Regions from separate parts of the Priestia sp. 53B2 genome, predicted to be linked through region 2. Evidence: a T-box and tRNA genes for the amino acid it is inferred to sense, from the RefSeq annotation. Region 2 holds a T-box; the other holds one or more tRNA genes.
What was found. The T-box of region 2 lies ahead of thrS (threonine--tRNA ligase). A T-box ahead of a tRNA ligase gene usually reads a tRNA of that ligase, here a tRNA-Thr.

Region 1 (9,368 bases), 800 kb from region 2:
ATTCATTTTTTGAAGAAAAATAGTTGTAGAATGTTCCTTTTGAAATGCCGCTATAATCAATGATGTCTTGAATAGATGTAGCTTGAAATCCTTTTTCAACGAAGAGATGGTGTGCATTTTTTACAACTTGCTGTTTTCGGTTATTCATTATTATCACCTAAATATAAAATTAGACTCATGGTCCAACTTTATGATACATGATTTAAAGCGTTTACACAAATGTTCTTTTCAAAAAATGGACGATATCACGACAATATATTGATATAAAAGGATTGTAGGACTAAAAAAGTCGATAAAATAAAGGACATGAACGCAAGATTTTTCGCTTGCATAAATTGAACTCACAGTATAATATACTCTATGTAGAACATGTGTCTAAAAAAATGAACTTAAAGTATAAGGAGGTACAATAATGAGTCAATCGATAAATCAAATGGAAAAGCCGCCTTATGGCATAATTGCTATTTTGTTAATTGGCGCTTTTATCTCATTGTTGAATGAAACGTTATTAAACGTGGCGCTGCCGTCTATTATGAAAGACTTAGATGTGACAACGTCAACTGTCCAGTGGCTTTCTACTGGTTATATGTTAGTGAATGGTATTATGATTCCAACTACTGCTTTTTTAATTCAGCGCTATTCCGTCAGAGGATTGTTTTTAACGGCGATGTGTTTATTTACAGCAGGAACGATACTTGCCGGTGCTTCGCCCGTATTTTCGGTCTTGTTAACCGCTCGTATTATTCAAGCATCAGGCGCAGCCATTATGATGCCGCTTTTAATGAACGTATTGCTCACAAGTTTTCCATTAGAAAAACGCGGAGCTGCGATGGGGATTTTCGGCTTAGTTATGATTTTTGCTCCGGCAATTGGTCCTACCTTATCAGGGTGGCTAATTGAACACTATGAGTGGAGAATGCTGTTCCACCTTGTTACGCCAATCGCTGCAATTGTATTAATAGGCGCTTTCTTCCTATTAAAAGACAAAAAAGAAAAAGTGGAAATCAATTTGGATTTTTTATCTCTTTTGTTATCTACAATTGGATTTGGAGGACTTCTATACGGATTTAGCTCAGCAGGGGATAAAGGCTGGGATTCTGTGGAAGTATACGGCACCATTATCGTAGGAGCTGTGGCTCTGATTTTATTTATTACGCGTCAGTTCAAGCTTAAAACCCCTATGCTTGAATTCCGCATTTTTAAATATCCAATGTTTGCTTTATCATCAACGATTTCAATGGTGATCACAATGGCATTATTCTCAGCCATGCTGCTAATGCCAATTTATGTTCAAACGGTACGAGGCATTTCTCCGCTTCATTCAGGATTACTAATGCTTCCGGGTGCGCTGCTAATGGGTGTGATGTCACCGATTACCGGAAAATTATTTGATAAATTCGGAGCGCGTGCACTGGCTGTAACGGGTCTAACTATTACAGCCGTTACGACGTATTTCTTCAGTAACTTAGAGCTTGATACGACGTATACAACGCTCATTACGCTTTACACGCTTCGCATGTTCGGAATGTCTATGGTGATGATGCCGGTTATGACAAACGGATTAAATCAGCTGCCGCAGCGCTTTAATCCGCATGGCACTGCGATGAATAACACGCTTCAACAAGTATCGGGAGCTATTGGTTCGGCTCTTTTAGTAACGGTGATGTCAAACCGTACAGCTACACATGCAAAAGAGCTCGCTCAAGATGCAATGAGCGGAGCAGGAGCAGCTAATGCAACCGCGGCCGGGGCAGCTCAAATGAAAGAACAGATTGGGATGCAGGCAATGGTACAAGGGATTAACGATGCGTTTGCCATCTCAGTAGTACTAGTGGTGGTTGCCTTAATTCTTTCATTGTTTATGAAACGCGCAACGCCGGCAAGTGAAGATGAAGTGATAAAGGAAAAAGCAGGACGCGAGCAGTTTGCTAAATAAAAAAGAAATCCCCGCTGAGACAGCGGGGATTTTTTCAGCTTGTATATCTAAAGCTTAAGCCCATTTTCTTTAATAATTTCCGATAGCCGATGGACGTTTGATCAGCCATAATATGCGCTTCCATCTGCAGGTCTAAAGGCAAGTCTTCAGGCTTTTGGTTTTCAACCATTTCACGGTCTTCGTCAAAGACGCGAAGGTTAAAGTCATACACACCTTCAACGGGAGAATCTTTCTCAAAGTTTCGAGCGATTGGCGCGAATAAACGTGTTTCGCGGGCTGAAATAGGAGAGACTGCATTCATAATCCACAGCTCTGCGCCTTCTGGGAAGTATACTTTTAGCGTAGCTGTAAACGGCGGATAAACATCAAAGACGCGAAGCCATTTAAAATCAGGTGGATTTAAATGCTGCTGTTCTTTGGAATAATTGCTCACCGTGCTCGTATATTCTACATGAAGCCCATAATCTGTGTCGCTTACTTTATATTTAGGCACAAAGGCATTGTTTCGATCGCCAAACGTATCTGTGTGAACCCAAGCAAAATGAGCTACGTCTAAAAACCCTTCCATTTGGCGACCAGCTGATCCCATAATATCAAAGCTCGGACAAACAATTTGCTGAAAGTCAGGGTCCTCCCAAGCATCGAAGTACGGCAAATTATCTTGTTCACCGGTCAGGGAAGTCCAAACTAATCCAAATCGTTCAATAACTGGATAGACGGCCATACACAGGCGGGGGGAAATATTGGCGTCGGGATGAGCTGGAATCGACGTGCATGCACCGTCCGTTGCATAGCGGAAGCCGTGGTAAGGACAGATAATTTCATCATCTTCGACCCAGCCCATGCTAAGCGGTGTGCCTCGGTGAACGCATAAATCACGAGCCGCTACAACTTTGTGTGTGGTACGGTATAGAACTAGATTTACATCTAGTAATTTTACGGACATTGGTTTTTCTGTTACATCACTGCACCGTGCGACGGGGTACCAATACTTGGCGAGCGTCGTCCAATCTTCTAGGCTAAACGTACAGTCTCTTGGGTAGGGAGTTGCCGTTTTTGATTTGGTCATGGTTGGTTGTTGTTCCATCTATTTTCTTCCTTTCTTTTGTAAGCTCTTTTACTAAGGGTAATATAAAAAAAGAAAATTCACACAATTTGTGTGAGGAATTCTAACACAAAATATGGAACTTTGTAGAAAGTGCGAATTTCAGAAGACGCAAATTAGAGAATATACCAATAAAAAAATTTTTAAAAAGCGCTTCCTAAATCAATTTAAACGTGATATAATTTTCCAAGACGCTGGTGTAGCTCAGTAGGTAGAGCACTTGCATGGTAAGCAAGAGGTCGCAGGTTCGATCCCTGTCGCTAGCATACGAAAAAAACCTTCTTTCTTGTTGAAAGAAGGTTTTTTATTTGTGTTGGCTTTAAAATTATTCTCCGAATTATTCTTCCCCGCCTTGTGAAAAATTTAACAGTTTGATAGCCTTATTAGGAAGGTGTGAGAAAACATGTGTATCTTTTCAACTATGTCTTATGAATCATATTTAGAAATATTCTTAAAAGAATGTTTATTGCCTCTAAGTATTGGGTACACGGAACTAGGGGTTAAATTTCAACAGGGAGTGTGAACGATAATTTGATTACGTTTAAGAATGTGTCAAAGCAATATCCAGACGGTACGACCGCCGTGAAAAATATTAATCTAGAAATTAAAGAAGGAGAGTTTTTTGTTTTAATTGGTCCGAGTGGGTGTGGTAAAACAACCACCTTAAAAATGATTAACCGTCTTCATGATATTACCGAAGGAGAACTATACATAAAAGATAAGCTCGTATCGGACCACAACATACATGAGCTACGCTGGAACATCGGTTATGTCCTGCAGCAGATTGCGCTTTTCCCCCATATGACCATTGCTGAAAATATAGCCATTGTACCCGAGATGAAACATTGGAAGAAAAACAAAATCAAAACGCGCATTGATGAGCTGCTTACCTTGGTGGGACTAGACCCAAAGCAGTATCGAAACCGAAAGCCGTCTGAGCTCTCAGGTGGCCAGCAGCAACGTGTAGGTGTAGCACGTGCCCTCGCAGCCGATCCCCCCGTTATTTTAATGGACGAACCCTTTAGTGCCCTCGATCCGTTAAGCCGCGAACAGCTTCAGCAAGATGTTATTAGCTTAAAAGAAAAAATCAAAAAAACATTTGTATTTGTTACGCACGATATGAGCGAAGCGATGACGCTTGGAGATCGTATCTGCCTAATGAAAGATGGGGAAATTGTTCAAGTTGGAACCCCGGAGGAATTCATTCAAAGGCCTAAAAATGAATTTGTAAAAATATTTATTGGAAATCAAGGAAATGCTTTATTTGAGACATTGGATATGTTTGTCAAAGAAAGCGAACAGCCAGACGTAGAGCCTACTGAAGAGCTAGCTTCAACCGCCACTGTTCAGCAGGCAATGGACGCCCTTTACGACCACGAAGCAATAGCCGTGAAAAAAGGGAGCAAACGCATTGGCGTTGTAACGCGCAAAACTCTATTAGCGTTTCTTTCTGATAAAACGAAAGAAGGGGGAACGCTGTAATGAATGCACTAAGCACATTATTAGATCAACGAGGAGATGCACTGTTTCAAGCTCTTCTTGAACACATTCAAATTTCAGTACTGGCTCTTGTTATCGCCGTATTAATTTCAGTGCCGCTCGGACTGTACTTAACGAGACATGACCGCATTGCTGAACCGATCATTGGCGTAACAGCCGTACTGCAAACCATTCCTTCACTCGCTTTATTAGGATTACTAATTCCTCTTGTCGGAATTGGAACCTTTCCCGCGGTTATTGCACTGTTTTTATATTCGCTTCTTCCTATTGTACGAAATACATATACCGGAATTAAAGAAGTGGACCCGTCTTTAATTGAAGCATCCAAAGCCATGGGGATGAACTCGTGGAGACGATTAATCAAAGTAGAACTTCCTCTAGCACTTCCTGTCATTATGGCCGGAATTCGTACAGCAATGGTACTCATTATTGGTACAGCGACAATTGTGGCTCTTATCGGAGCGGGCGGACTCGGAAGCTTAATTTTGCTTGGTATTGATCGAAGTGATAATAGTTTAATTTTATTAGGAGCCATTCCAGCAGCATTATTAGCGCTTATTTTTGATGGAATTCTGCGAACGATTGAACACTCAGCTAAAAAAGGGTCCAAAAAACGCTCGTTTATTATGATCATCGTATTAATACTCATTCTTGTTTCTCCGTTTGCAGCGATGAGCGCAACAAAATCAGACCTTGTTATCGGAGGGAAAATTGGCGCAGAACAAGATATTTTAATTGATATGTACAAAGAATTAATTGAAGATCAAACCGATATGAAAGTAAATCTTCGTTCGTCGCTTGGGAAAACGGTATTTGTATTTGAGGCTCTGCGTAACAAGGAAATTGATTTATACCCTGAATATACGGGCACAGCCATTGTGACGCATCTAAAGGAACAGCCGGACAGCAAAGATGAAACAAAGGTGTACAAGCAGGCAAAAGAAGGATTTCAAAAGAAATTCGGCCTTGTTTATTTAGATCCAATGAAGTTTAATAATACGTACACATTGACCGTAACAAAGAAATTTGCCAAAGAAAATAATCTAACGACCATTTCAGATTTGGCAAATGCAACAGATAAAGTAAAAGCAGGATTTACGCTTGAGTTTAAAGATCGTGAAGACGGCTATGTAGGCATTCAAAAAGAATACGGTCTTACCTTCCCGAATATTAAAACGATGGAGCCGAAGCTTCGCTATCGTGCTGTAGAAAAAGGCGATATTAATATGCTTGATGCTTACGCAACGGATCCTGAAATCAAACAGTTTGGTTTGAAAGTCTTAAAAGACGATCAGCAGTTCTTCCCTCCGTATCAAGGAGCGCCTGTGCTTCGTGAAGATACGCTAAAAGAACACCCTGAACTGAAAAAAATCTTAAATCAATTGGGCGGTAAAATTAGTGACGGAGAAATGCGTGAAATGAACTATCAAGTAAATGCAAAAGGCAAAACGGCTGAAGAAGTCGCTCATCAATTCTTAGTGAAAAAAGAATTAATTAAAGAGTAAAAACGAAGAAAAAAGCTAGGACAAAAGTATGTTAGTTGAAAGAAGATCCGAACGATGAATCGTTCGGATCTTTTCATTTTAGTTGCTTCTAGCAGTTGATTGGAGGGCAAGGCGAAGACTCCTGGTGTAACAAACGATCCATACCCGGTCATTTATGCCATTTGTTCGTCTTCAGATTGGCGTAATTTCTTTATGTCTCAATCTCTTTTACTGTGAGATAAGCGTTAATGAAAGTAGAGTCTTATGAACAAGCTAAAGGTACCGAATTTGTTTTCTGATATAAGGGAGGCGCCGGTGTGAATAGATTTTTTACGTGTGATCCTGTACAACATTCCTTTCAGTTTTTTTCAGCGCACCATCTTGTAACTTTAGCCATTATGGTGATCATAGGAGCATTTATTTTCTTGTGTCGAAAGCAGCTGCGAAAAAAGAGGTTTGTGTTCGTTTTGCTTTCGCTCGTTCTAATTGCTTCAGAAACGGCCTACCAGGCTTGGGAAATCGGATGTCATCAGTGGTCTGCTGAAACTTCCTTGCCTCTTCAGCTCAGTGATATAGTCGTGCTGTTGGCTGCTGTTATGCTGATAACCAAAAGCAGGTTTCTTTTTTATTTTGTGTACTTCGCAGGAATCAGCAGCTCTGTTCAAGCGATGATTACCCCAGACCTTGGCGGCTATGCGTATGCCCAGTTTCGCTATGTGCAGTTTTATGTATCGCATGGCGGTGTGGTACTTGCTTGCTGTATGCTAATTGCTATCTGCAGATATGAGCCGACGTTTCGTTCTTTATGGGTAAGCGTAGTATTTGTTAATCTGTACGGAGGTTTTATCTATGCCATGAATCGTTTACTTGGGGCGAATTATTTATATATGATGAAAAAGCCAGAGCACGCTTCCTTGCTGGATGTTCTTGGACCTCATCCTTGGTATTTAGTATGGATTGAAGGAATCATGATTCTTAGCTTTCTTGTCCTTTATCTGCCGTTTTGGGTACATGAAAAAATTAAAGGTGATAAAAGCAAAGTCAATTTTATTGAAGCAGAGCGATAATACTGGTAGTTTATAAGTGTAAACTACCTCGGATTTCCTGAAGGAAAAGGAAAGAATGACTGAACAAGCCGTGAGAGGCAAGAGTAAAAAATAGAAAAGAAAAAAGCAAGCACAGACATCAGAAGGAGAGTATCAAAATGAAAACACTGGTTATTTTAGCGCATCCAAACTTAGCATCTTCTCGTATTAATAAAGCGTGGGCAGAGCGAGTGAAAGAAGAGGAGGATGTGTACGTTCATGATTTATACGCAAACTATCCCGATTTCAAAATTGATGTAGAAAAAGAGCAGGAGTTAGCTGTTCAATTCGATCGTATTGTGTTTCAATTTCCATTTTACTGGTACAGTTCACCCGCACTGTTAAAAGAGTGGCAAGATGTGGTATTAACATACGGATGGGCTTATGGCAGCAAAGGTACTAAACTTCACGGAAAAGAGTTTATCGTGGCTACTTCCACAGGAGGCCCTGCAGAAGCTTATCAAGAAGGCGGCTACAACCGTTATCCAATGAATCATCTGCTTCTTCCATTTCAAGCTACGGCAAATTTAACAGGCATGAAGTTTCAAACGCCATTTTTATTTCAAGGAGCAGGCGGTGAGCTGAGCGACAAAGTCATTCAAGATAGTGCTGAAAGCTACGCTCAATTATTAAGACAATAAAAAAAAGCCGCGTCAACGCGGCTTTTTAATTTACATTTGTTCGTGAAAAAGAAGTAAGCAGCTTTTGAGGAGCGATATCTAATCCTTCAATTAGTAATCCCGTCATAGCAGTTAGACTCCCGACTTCAAAGAATTCCCCGGCTCTCCAAAATGCGGATTCACCTTGTTTAATATAAATTTTTAGTCCGTTATCCCCAGCTACCCAGCCTTCCCCGTGAACGACTAAGAGAAGCTGTGGAATCGTAGCTTCTTGACGAGGCGTATAATCATTTTCTTGAAAAGATAAAAAGCTGATTTTGACATCTCCAGTATGAGAAAGCAATGGGTTTATTTTATAGGTAGAATGAAGAAAGGAACGCTCTTCTTCAGATTGAAAACCATATAATTTCATACTTTCATCTCCTTGACTAAAAAATAAAAAAGAAGTGCTTCTTATTTCATATACGCATGCAGTAGAAAAAATAGAACTCTAAAGAAACAGCTGTTTCCAGGAAAATAGCTTCATTTTTTGTCGAAGCTGAAAATTTTTTGAAGGATAGGAAGGAAAAAGAGAAGTTTTTTTGAATAGTATAAAAAAAGGTGTCCGCTAATGGACACCTTTTCCTAATTTAAAAATGATTGTAATGCTTGTTTGTTTTCTTCAAGATCTATACTTAAAACAGCACCAATACCGGATACTCGTTCATTTGAATAGGAACCTTCAACCGGTAAACGAAGAGATTTTAAATCTGGCTGATTTCCAACTAAAAAATCTTTTCCTATCACAATAAATGTTTTTGGCGGAATATTTGTATCCACATATGGATCAATGACTCCCCATAGTTTAGGAGCTTTCGCCAGCGTCTTTACTTGAAGAGCTTCATCCATTAATTTACCGATAACTTCTTGTTGACGCTTCACGCGCCCGAAATCACTTTGGCTATCGTGTCGGAATCGCACATATCCTAGTAATTTATCTCCGTGAAGAGTTTGTTTTCCAGGTTTTAGTGTCATGCCAATTCCTGATGACATTTCGTGTGGCACGGTAACCGTAATTCCCTCAGGGGCAATGGTATCGGCAACTTTAGAAAAACCTTTAAAATCAACAACGGCATAATAGTTTACATCTACGCCGAAATTTTCTTTAATTGTCTTACGCATTAATTCGGGCCCGCCAAATGCATAGGCTGAATTTAATTTGTTTTTGCCATGTCCGGGAATATCCACATATGAATCACGCATCAAAGAAACAATTTTAGGCTGATTGCTGTCTTTATCATAATGAGCAATCATGATTGTATCGGCACGCGAATGTTCTTCACCTCGAGAGTCAATTCCAAGAAGCAGCACATTCATGCTATCTAAATTGGCACTTGCACCATTAAAATCAAACTGTCCATCTTTCCCAAAAGCTCCGTCTGCTTCTGCTAACCCTTGTTGGTATTGATAATACACATACGCACCAGCGGCGATTACAAGAATGAGAAAGAAAAGAAGTAGCTTTCTAAAGCGTTTCTTTTTTCTTTGCTTTTTTCTTTTATGTTGTTTACGTTCTGTACGTTCTTCCAAATGTCTCACCATCGCATTCAAAAATATTAATACTTTTTTGTTTGAAACCAATTATGCAAAAAATTATAA
Region 2 (9,368 bases):
AGCCGCCTATGCTTCGTACCATGCAGGAAAAGAACCCCCAGACAAAAGAAGAGCAGCTCATTCAACAGCTTGAAGTGACGTCTCCTCGACAGCTTTTGATCGAGTTTTCCGGGGGAGCAGAGCCTTCAAAAGCAGATTTGCAAATGATTGAAGAAGTGATGTTTAACCAAAAGCTTTCACCAGGGGTAGTAAATGTTCTAATTTACTATGTTATGCTAAGATCCGATATGAAATTATCTAAGAGCTATGTAGAGAAAATTGCTGGACACTGGGCGCGCAAAAAGGTACAAACTGTTCAAGATGCCATGAATTTAGCTAAAAATGAACAGAAAGAATATCAGAACTGGACCGAAGCAAAGCAAAATAAAAAAACGGCTGGACGAAAGATTGTGCGTAAAGAAATGGTTCCAGAGTGGCTGAGCGATGAAGAAAAAGAAGAGAAAAAGCAGCCTTCAAAAGAAGTGGACGGATTTGAAGAAGAAAAACGAAAGCTACAAGAAGAGCTCAAGCAGTTAGATCAAGAGCTAAAACAAAAGCATAAAGAATAAAAAGCAGGTATGATAGAGATGAGGTGAAAAAGATGAAGCCTATCAATGATTCACTAAATCAGTTAGTGAACAAAAAAGATTTTAAAGCACGCTTAGAAGCATTAAGAAACAGTATCCTGTCTAATCCCGAAGTTAAAACATTTTTGCAAGAGCATCGCCATGAGTTAGATGAGCAAATGGTCGACCGAGGTCTGATGAAGATGCATGAATTTATCGACCAAAGCAAATGCTGTGATAAGTGTCCTTCTCTGCAAAGCTGCGTCAACATGGTGAAAGGATACCACCCTCAGCTGGTTGTAAAAGGCCGTAATATTGATTTACAGTATGAACGCTGTCCTAGAAAAGTACAAGAAGATGAGCGGAAAGAACAAGAATCTTTTATTCAGTGTATGTACGTCCCGAAAGAAATTTTACAGGCAACAATGTCTGATATTGAAATTGAGCAGGGAAGATTTGAAGCCATTAAACTAGTAAGAGATTTTGTGCGAGAATATGAGCCAAATAAGAAAATGAAAGCTTTATATTTACACGGTTCGTTTGGTGTGGGGAAAACGTATTTTCTTGGAGCAATTGCCAATGCGTTAGCCGAAAAGAAAGTGAAATCTACCATTCTGTATGTCCCTGAGTTTTTGCGTGAGTTAAAAGGTTCGTTTCAAGATCAAAGCTTCAATGAGAAAATAGAGTATGTCAAAAAAGTACCGGTTCTTATGCTTGATGATCTCGGAGCAGAATCCGTAACGAGCTGGATGCGAGACGATGTGCTCGGAACCATTTTACAATTCCGTATGCTCGAAAATTTGCCGACATTTTTCAGCTCGAATTTAAATTTTAAAGAGCTTCAACATCATTTGACTTATACCCAAAGAGGCGAACAGGAAGAGCTCAAAGCCGCTCGTGTCATGGAACGAATTAAGTCTCTAGCAATTCCTGTTGAAATGAATGGAGAGAATAAACGAAATAGATGAGCAGGTCGTTTTACATTTCTTGTAACGACTTGCTCATTTTTTTGCATGTTGCCCCATATACATTAATAAAGCGTGTCCAAAGGGGGGCTATGAGGAATGAAAATATTCTTTAAATATGTAGAAGACGCAGTCGTTGTATATGAGTCTTTATGCGCGAAGCGAAGCGCTTTATCATATGGTTCACAGTGCTTGAAGCTGGTGAATAATCAGCTTTTAGTCATTGATGAGACATACAATAGAGAGGCCATTTTACAAGACATGGTGATACCGGTATTAACCCACGTGATTTTAAAAAAGAAAGAAAAAAAGATGATGGTAAACATATTAAAAGAACAATTTTTCTATTCAGAAGAGGAAGAGCAAGATTTGCTGCTTCAAATTATGGGGGGGATTATGGAAGGAGAGAGAGGCGAAATTCCGCAAAAAACATTTTCTTTTCCAAGAGAATTACTTATCCGCCAGGCTCTTCAAGACTTCTTCATTCATAATGTAACATTCACCTTTGAGTCTTTTCTCCAATTCCGTTTAAAAGAATATCAAGAGCGGCTGCGCTATTATGCCGAGCTGGCGATTGATGAATATAAGCTTGAACAAGACTATCAAATTCTTATTCATCAGCTGCGTCAAGCAGCTAATGAAAGACAGTCATCTACAGGCGATGTGTATGTAATGCACTTGAATAAAAACAAGTTTGTGTTGTACGACCACAATAGTAGATATGTTCCTGAACGTGAATGTGCAGCTCTAGCAGAGGCCTTTTTATCTGAACAAGAATCATTATACATAGACTCAACTATTATCGCGCCTTTGCTAAGTTTATCTCCAGCTGCTATTCATCTGTATAGCGACCAGCATGATCATGATTTTGTTTATACCATTCAAAATATCTTCCAAGAAAAAGTTATGTTATATGAAAAAAATGAATTTCCGTTTGATCAAAAGCAAAATATAACGTGAAAGGTTGATTTCTATTTTGAAAATGAATATAATAAATGCATATTGAAAAACAGCTATATGTTACAAGTTATGATGAGGACATGAGTGTATATTTACGGTTTATAGAGAGGGAGATCTAGGCTGAAAATCTCCTAACACGGAATATATTCTTACCACCTCTAAACTTCAGTAGTAAACGAGCAGAGCCTCTAGTAATTACTGACGGAATTTCCGTTATAAAACCTCGAGCCGCTTCGGGTTCTTTGGGTTATCCAAGATACGAAGAGGAAACAAGGGTGGTACCGCGTGTATACACAACTCGTCCCTTTTGATAAGGGACGAGTTTTTTGTTTTTACAAAAAGTTTATTCAGTTATGTTAAAGGAGTGGAAAGTTGTGTCAGAAGTAATCAAAATGACATTTCCTGATGGAGCTGTTAAAGAGTATCCAAAAGGATCATCAACAGAAGATATTGCGGCTTCTATTAGCCCGGGATTAAAGAAGAAAGCATTAGCAGGCAACGTAAACGGCGAGCTGCTGGATTTACGTACGCCAATCGAACAAGATGGCAGTCTTGAAATCATTACGCAAGATGCTCCTGAAGCGCTTGAAATTATGCGTCATAGTACAGCGCATTTAATGGCTCAAGCAATCAAACGTTTATACAAAGATACAAAAGTACAGCTAGGTGTAGGACCGGTTATCGAAAACGGTTTTTACTATGACATCGATATGGAAGAATCAATTACTCCTGAAGATTTAGGTAAAATTGAAAAAGAAATGAAAAAAATCGTTAATTCAAATATTGAAATTGAACGCAAAGAAGTTTCTCGTGAAGAAGCCATTCAACTTTTTAAAGAAGTTGGCGATGAACTGAAGCTTGAATTGATCGATGCGATTCCAGCAGGTGAAAAGGTTACGATTTACCAACAAGGCGAATTCTTTGACCTTTGCCGAGGCGTGCACGTGCCGTCAACAGGCAAAATTAAAGAATTTAAACTATTAAGCGTGGCGGGTGCTTATTGGCGCGGAGACAGCGATAATCAAATGTTGCAGCGTATTTACGGTACAGCATTCTTTACAAAAGCAGATTTAGACGAGCATCTTCGTCTTCTTGAAGAAGCAAAAGAACGTGATCACCGTAAACTTGGTAAAGAGCTAAACTTATTTACAAATTCTCAAAAAGTAGGACAAGGTCTGCCTTTATGGCTTCCAAAAGGTGCGACGATCCGCCGTATTATCGAGCGTTATATCGTAGATAAAGAAGTAAGCCTTGGTTATCAGCACGTTTACACTCCAGTGCTCGGAAGTGTAGAACTTTACAAAACGTCTGGTCACTGGGAGCACTACCAAGATGACATGTTCCCTGCAATGGAAATGGATAACGAAGACCTGGTTCTTCGTCCGATGAACTGTCCTCATCACATGATGGTTTACAAACAAGGTATTCACAGCTATCGTGAGCTTCCAATCCGTATTGCTGAGCTTGGAACGATGCACCGCTACGAAATGTCAGGAGCATTATCAGGACTTCAGCGTGTTCGAGGCATGACGCTAAATGATGCGCATATCTTTGTACGTCCCGACCAAATCAAAGAAGAATTTATTCGTGTAGTTCGCTTAGTTGAAGCGGTTTATAAAGATTTTGGATTTGAAAATTATTCATTCCGTCTATCTTACCGTGACCCTGCAGATACAGAAAAATACTTTGATGATGATGCAATGTGGGAAAAAGCACAAAGCATGTTAAAAGACGCAATGGATGAGCTTGACCTTGATTATTATGAAGCTGAAGGCGAAGCGGCATTCTACGGTCCAAAACTAGACGTTCAAGTTAAAACAGCTCTTGGTAAAGAAGAGACGCTATCTACGGTTCAATTGGATTTCTTACTTCCTGAACGATTTGATTTAACGTATGTAGGAGAAGACGGAAAACAACATCGACCGGTTGTTATTCACCGCGGCGTGGTGTCAACAATGGAACGTTTTGTAGCTTTCTTAATCGAAGAATACAAAGGAGCTTTCCCAACGTGGTTAGCACCTGTACAAGTTCAAGTGATTCCGGTATCACCTACGGTTCACCTTGAGTATGCAAAAGAAGTGCAAGAACAGCTTCAGCTTGCGGGTGTTCGTGTGGAACTTGATTCTCGAGATGAGAAAATTGGCTATAAAATCCGTGAGGCTCAAATGCAAAAAATTCCTTATATGCTTGTTGTAGGGGATAAAGAAGTAGAGGATAAAGCAGTAAATGTACGTAAATATGGTGAGCAGAATTCAGAAACAGTGAACTTCCAAGCCTTTTTACAAAATGTAAAAGCAGAAGCATCTCGTTAATGAAAAAAGCAGAGAATTGAAATTCTCTGCTTTTTTATGCAACATTTATAAAAAACTATTGCATAAATGTTTTTCCTTTGATACAATAATTTTTGTTGTGAAAAAAGAACGAAATCATTGACTTTTGTCTTTGTTGATACTATAATAGCTTAAGTAATTGAATACTTGTTTATACAGAAGAAGAAGCACCCGCTTCTCACCTGAGTGACGCATAGAGCAGTTAGCAGGTACATCGTATCTTAATTAAAACGATAGAAGTGTGGGTGCAGTATGTACTCACACTTTTTTGTGTGAGTTAATAATCGGTCTAAGCAAGCGTATTCGCTCATTAAACCTTGGAGGTGGCTACTTATTAGCAAGGACATGATGGTAAACGAGGGCATTCGAGCTCGCGAAGTTCGTCTAATTGATCAAAACGGTGAACAATTAGGAATTAAATCAAAAAATGAAGCATTAGAAATTGCTTCACGAGTAAATCTTGACTTAGTAATGGTTGCTGCAAATGCGAAACCGCCGGTATGTCGTATTATGGACTACGGTAAATTCCGCTATGAGCAACAACGTAAAGAAAGAGAAGCTCGTAAAAACCAAAAAGTTGTAAACTTAAAAGAAGTTCGTTTAAGTCCAACAATTGATGAACATGATTTTAACACTAAACTTCGTAACGCACGCAAGTTCCTTGAAAAAGGTGACAAAGTGAAAGCGTCTATTCGCTTTAAAGGTCGTGCCATTACTCATAAAGGGATTGGCCAAAAAGTACTTGAACGTTTTTCACAAGCTTGCGAAGATGTAAGTTCAGTTGAATCGGCTCCTAAAATGGAAGGCCGCAGCATGTTCTTAGTCTTGGCACCTAAAAACGAAAAGTAATAGAACGAGGAGGAACACCCCATGCCAAAAATGAAAACACATCGTGGCGCTGCAAAGCGTTTCAAAAAGACTGGAAGCGGTAAATTAAAACGTGCTCGTGCTTACACAAGCCATTTATTCGCTAACAAATCTACAAAACAAAAGCGTAAATTACGTAAAGGTTCTTTAGTAAGCAAAGGTGACTTCAAACGTATCCGTCACTTATTAGATAACATTAAGTAATTTGGGTTGAGATAGAAACAATACAGGAGGTAAACAATTATGCCACGCGTAAAAGGCGGTACAGTAACACGCAAACGTCGTAAAAAAGTTTTAAAATTAGCTAAAGGTTTCTTCGGTTCGAAGCATAGATTATATAAAGTTGCTAATCAGCAAGTTATGAAATCTCACATGTATGCTTATCGTGACCGTCGTCAGAAAAAACGTGACTTCCGTAAATTATGGATCACACGTATTAATGCAGCTGCTCGTATGAACGGTCTTTCTTACAGCCGTTTAATGCACGGTTTAAAATTAGCAGGTATTGAAGTTAACCGCAAAATGCTTGCTGACTTAGCTGTAGCTGATGAAAAAGCATTTGCTGAATTAGCAACTGCTGCTAAAAAAGGCTTAGATAAGTAATGAATATAAAGTCTCGTCATCTTTAGATGATGAGGCTTTTTTGCTATCGGAGGACATATCATGAATGAACTGCTGCTTACCTATTTTATTGTTATTAATATAATAGGGGTAGGAATGATGTATAGAGATAAACAAAAAGCGAAAAGACATGAGTGGAGAATTGCCGAAAGCACATTGTGGACGGTAGCTGCTATCGGAGGAGCCATTGGAGGACTGATTGGTATGTATTACTATCGTCATAAAACGAAGCACACATCGTTTACAGTAGGTTTTCCTATTCTTGCTGCTCTTGATTTACTTTTCTTTTTTGTTATCAGCTGAGCACAAGTGATTTTGTGCTCAGTGTAAAAATTCTCGAACGGGGCTTTTCCAGCGAATAGGAGCATTTGGATACATGTCGTGTACGTGGCTTTCCAGCAGCTTGAAATCTTGTTTTTGCAGTTCATGTAATCGAGATGGATCTGTTAACACCATTGTAATTGACAAAGATTCTGGTTCATTGGGATTGCTGTATTTTTCTCCTTCAAATAAAATACCTTTATACGTTAGTAGAAAATTTTTGCGGATATTCGTTTTTTCGTCAACGACAAAAAATTGCTGATGTTCCTGAGCTGCTACAAGCTTCCGATTTGGACTGCGAAAATGCTGAACCAGCTTTAATAGTGTGTAAGCAACAAGCGCGAAAATGAACACGCGAACGATAACAATAACAAACATAACGCTCCCTCCTTTACAAGGCACAGTTTTCTTACTTTACGTTCGAGTCTCTAAAAAGTTTCATGATTTTTGATATAATTTCTTTATTGGTTTAAAAAGAAGAAGATATACATAATTACAGGAGTGATTACATTGAATTTACAACAGTTATTTATCATGCAGCGCCAGCTGGATCAGCATATAGAGGACAAGCATCAGCTTCATAAGGAAGATTTGATTCCGAGAAAGCTTTTAGCACTGCTTGTCGAAATGGGAGAACTGGCAAACGAAACGCGCTGCTTCAAATTTTGGAGCGTCAAACCTCCGGCTGAAGACGCTGTTATTTTAGAAGAATTTGTGGACGGCGTACATTTTATCCTTTCTTTAGGGATTGAAAAAGGATACGATGATTTAACTGAGTTACCAAATGCAAAAGCAAGTGATTCAAAAACAGCACAATTTTTACAGGTATTTGCACAAGTTGCTGCTTTCGAGCAGGATCAGTCGAAAGAAAACTATGTGGACATGTTTGTATCTTACATGAGGCTTGGCGATATGTTTGGTTTTTCCGCTGAACATATTGAAAAGGCGTACATCTCAAAAAATGAAGTGAATTTTAAACGCCAAGAACAAGGATACTAGAAATAAAGGGATGGGAAATTTTACTTCAACCTCTTTTTAGCTATAATAGAGGTATACATATGAAAGGGGTAATCCATATGACAAAGTTAGATGAAACATTGACGATGCTTAAAGCACTAACAGATGCAAAAGGAATTCCTGGTAATGAACGTGAACCGCGTGAGGTTATGAAGAAATATATTGCACCTTATGCAGATGAAGTAACGACGGATGGGCTAGGCAGTTTGATTGCAAAAAAAGTGGGCAACGAACAAGGGCCTAAAATTATGGTAGCCGGTCACTTAGATGAAGTAGGCTTTATGGTGACTCAAATTGATGAACGCGGCTTTATTCGTTTTCAAACGGTAGGCGGATGGTGGTCTCAAGTTATGCTTGCTCAACGCGTAACCATCGTTACATCTAAAGGAGAGGTAACGGGGATTATTGGCTCAAAGCCTCCTCATATCCTGCCTCCAGAAGTTCGTAAAAAGCCAGTTGACATTAAAGATATGTTCATTGATATTGGTGCCTCTAGCAGAGAAGAAGTAGCGGAGTGGGGAGTGAAACCTGGCGATCAGGTTGTGCCTTATTTCGAATTTACGGTTATGAACAACGAAAAGATGCTGCTAGCGAAAGCCTGGGATAACCGTATTGGCTGTGCAATCGCTATCGATGTATTAAAAGCTTTAAAAAATGAAACACATGAAAATGTTGTGTATGGTGTAGGAACGGTGCAAGAAGAAGTTGGACTTAGAGGTGCAAAAACATCCGCTAACTTTATTGAACCGGATATTGCATTTGCTGTTGATGTCGGTATCGCTGGAGATACACCTGGTGTTTCTGATAAAGAAGCATCTTCTAAAATGGGAGATGGTCCGCAAATCATTTTATATGATGCTTCCATGGTTTCTCATAAAGGACTTCGAGATACAGTGGTAGATGTGGCAGATGAATTAAATATTCCATATCAATTTGATGCAATCGCTGGAGGCGGTACGGACTCAGGTTCTATCCATATTTCAGCTAACGGGGTGCCAGCACTTTCGATTACGATCGCAACTCGTTATATCCATTCTCATGCAGCGATGCTTCATCGTGATGATTATGAAAATGCAGTTAAATTAATTGCCGAAGTAATTAAACGCTTAGACCGAAATACGGTGAATGCAATTACGTATAATTAAAAAAAGCTCATTCTCCTAGGAGAATGAGCTTTTTGTTGTACATAGGAAAAGGTTATTTATTTTAAACCGTTTTCAAGCGTTGTCAGAATTTCTTCTTTTTCTGATTCTGGAGACTTTTCCCAAAGCACCTCAAATAAAACACCAAGTCCAGGGAGCATTTTTTCTTCACCGCTTTGAATAGCGTCAGAAATTGTAGCTTCAAGCTCTTCTTTTGAGTTTCCTGAAACGTTTGCAATAACAGCATTTCGTAAATTAAGATCCATCATTTTCACCTCAGCTATCGTAAAGTTACCAATAGTTTTTGTTTTCTTTGCGATTTCTATGTACAATAAAGTGAAACTTATCTAATGATTATTGAGCAAAATGTAATCGAACTATTTATTTTTGTATAGATAAAGGAGTTATGTTTGTGAAACAAATTGATTCAGTTAAAAATCCGCAGGTAAAAGCGTGGAAAAAGCTGCATAATAAAAAAGACCGTGATAAGCAGGGCCTTTTTATGGTAGAAGGCTTTCATTTAGTGGAAGAAGCTATCAAAAATAAGGATTGCGTAAAGGAACTAATTATACGCGAATCGATCGAAGTGCCAGCACAGTG

Region 1: it has a tRNA-Thr gene. The T-box ahead of thrS (threonine--tRNA ligase) is inferred to sense a tRNA for this amino acid. The anticodon was not compared.

What each region holds. Positions count from the first base shown of each region.
Region 1 is NZ_JBLZXA010000008.1:156,427-165,794, reverse strand. Features, by position in the region: gene ACN6NE_RS04230 (TetR/AcrR family transcriptional regulator) at 1-148, opposite strand, end outside; gene ACN6NE_RS04225 (DHA2 family efflux MFS transporter permease subunit) at 413-1,936, shown strand; gene ACN6NE_RS04220 (Rieske 2Fe-2S domain-containing protein) at 1,971-3,023, opposite strand; tRNA gene ACN6NE_RS04215 (tRNA-Thr) at 3,235-3,307, shown strand; gene ACN6NE_RS04210 (ABC transporter ATP-binding protein) at 3,573-4,523, shown strand; gene ACN6NE_RS04205 (ABC transporter permease/substrate-binding protein) at 4,523-6,046, shown strand; gene ACN6NE_RS04200 (YwaF family protein) at 6,343-7,092, shown strand; gene ACN6NE_RS04195 (NAD(P)H-dependent oxidoreductase) at 7,230-7,751, shown strand; gene ACN6NE_RS04190 (cupin) at 7,777-8,142, opposite strand; gene ACN6NE_RS04185 (LCP family protein) at 8,355-9,086, opposite strand.
Region 2 is NZ_JBLZXA010000008.1:960,282-969,649, reverse strand. Features, by position in the region: gene ACN6NE_RS08370 (replication initiation and membrane attachment family protein) at 1-548, shown strand, start outside; gene dnaI (primosomal protein DnaI) at 581-1,513, shown strand; gene ytxC (sporulation protein YtxC) at 1,610-2,470, shown strand; T-box leader at 2,531-2,779, shown strand; gene thrS (threonine--tRNA ligase) at 2,824-4,782, shown strand; ribosomal protein L20 leader region at 4,954-5,076, shown strand; gene infC (translation initiation factor IF-3) at 5,146-5,649, shown strand; gene rpmI (50S ribosomal protein L35) at 5,671-5,871, shown strand; gene rplT (50S ribosomal protein L20) at 5,911-6,270, shown strand; gene ACN6NE_RS08335 (DUF1294 domain-containing protein) at 6,331-6,591, shown strand; gene ACN6NE_RS08330 (hypothetical protein) at 6,610-6,987, opposite strand; gene ACN6NE_RS08325 (dUTP diphosphatase) at 7,120-7,608, shown strand; gene ACN6NE_RS08320 (M42 family metallopeptidase) at 7,686-8,771, shown strand; gene sspI (small acid-soluble spore protein SspI) at 8,828-9,034, opposite strand; gene ACN6NE_RS08310 (TrmH family RNA methyltransferase) at 9,175-9,368, shown strand, end outside.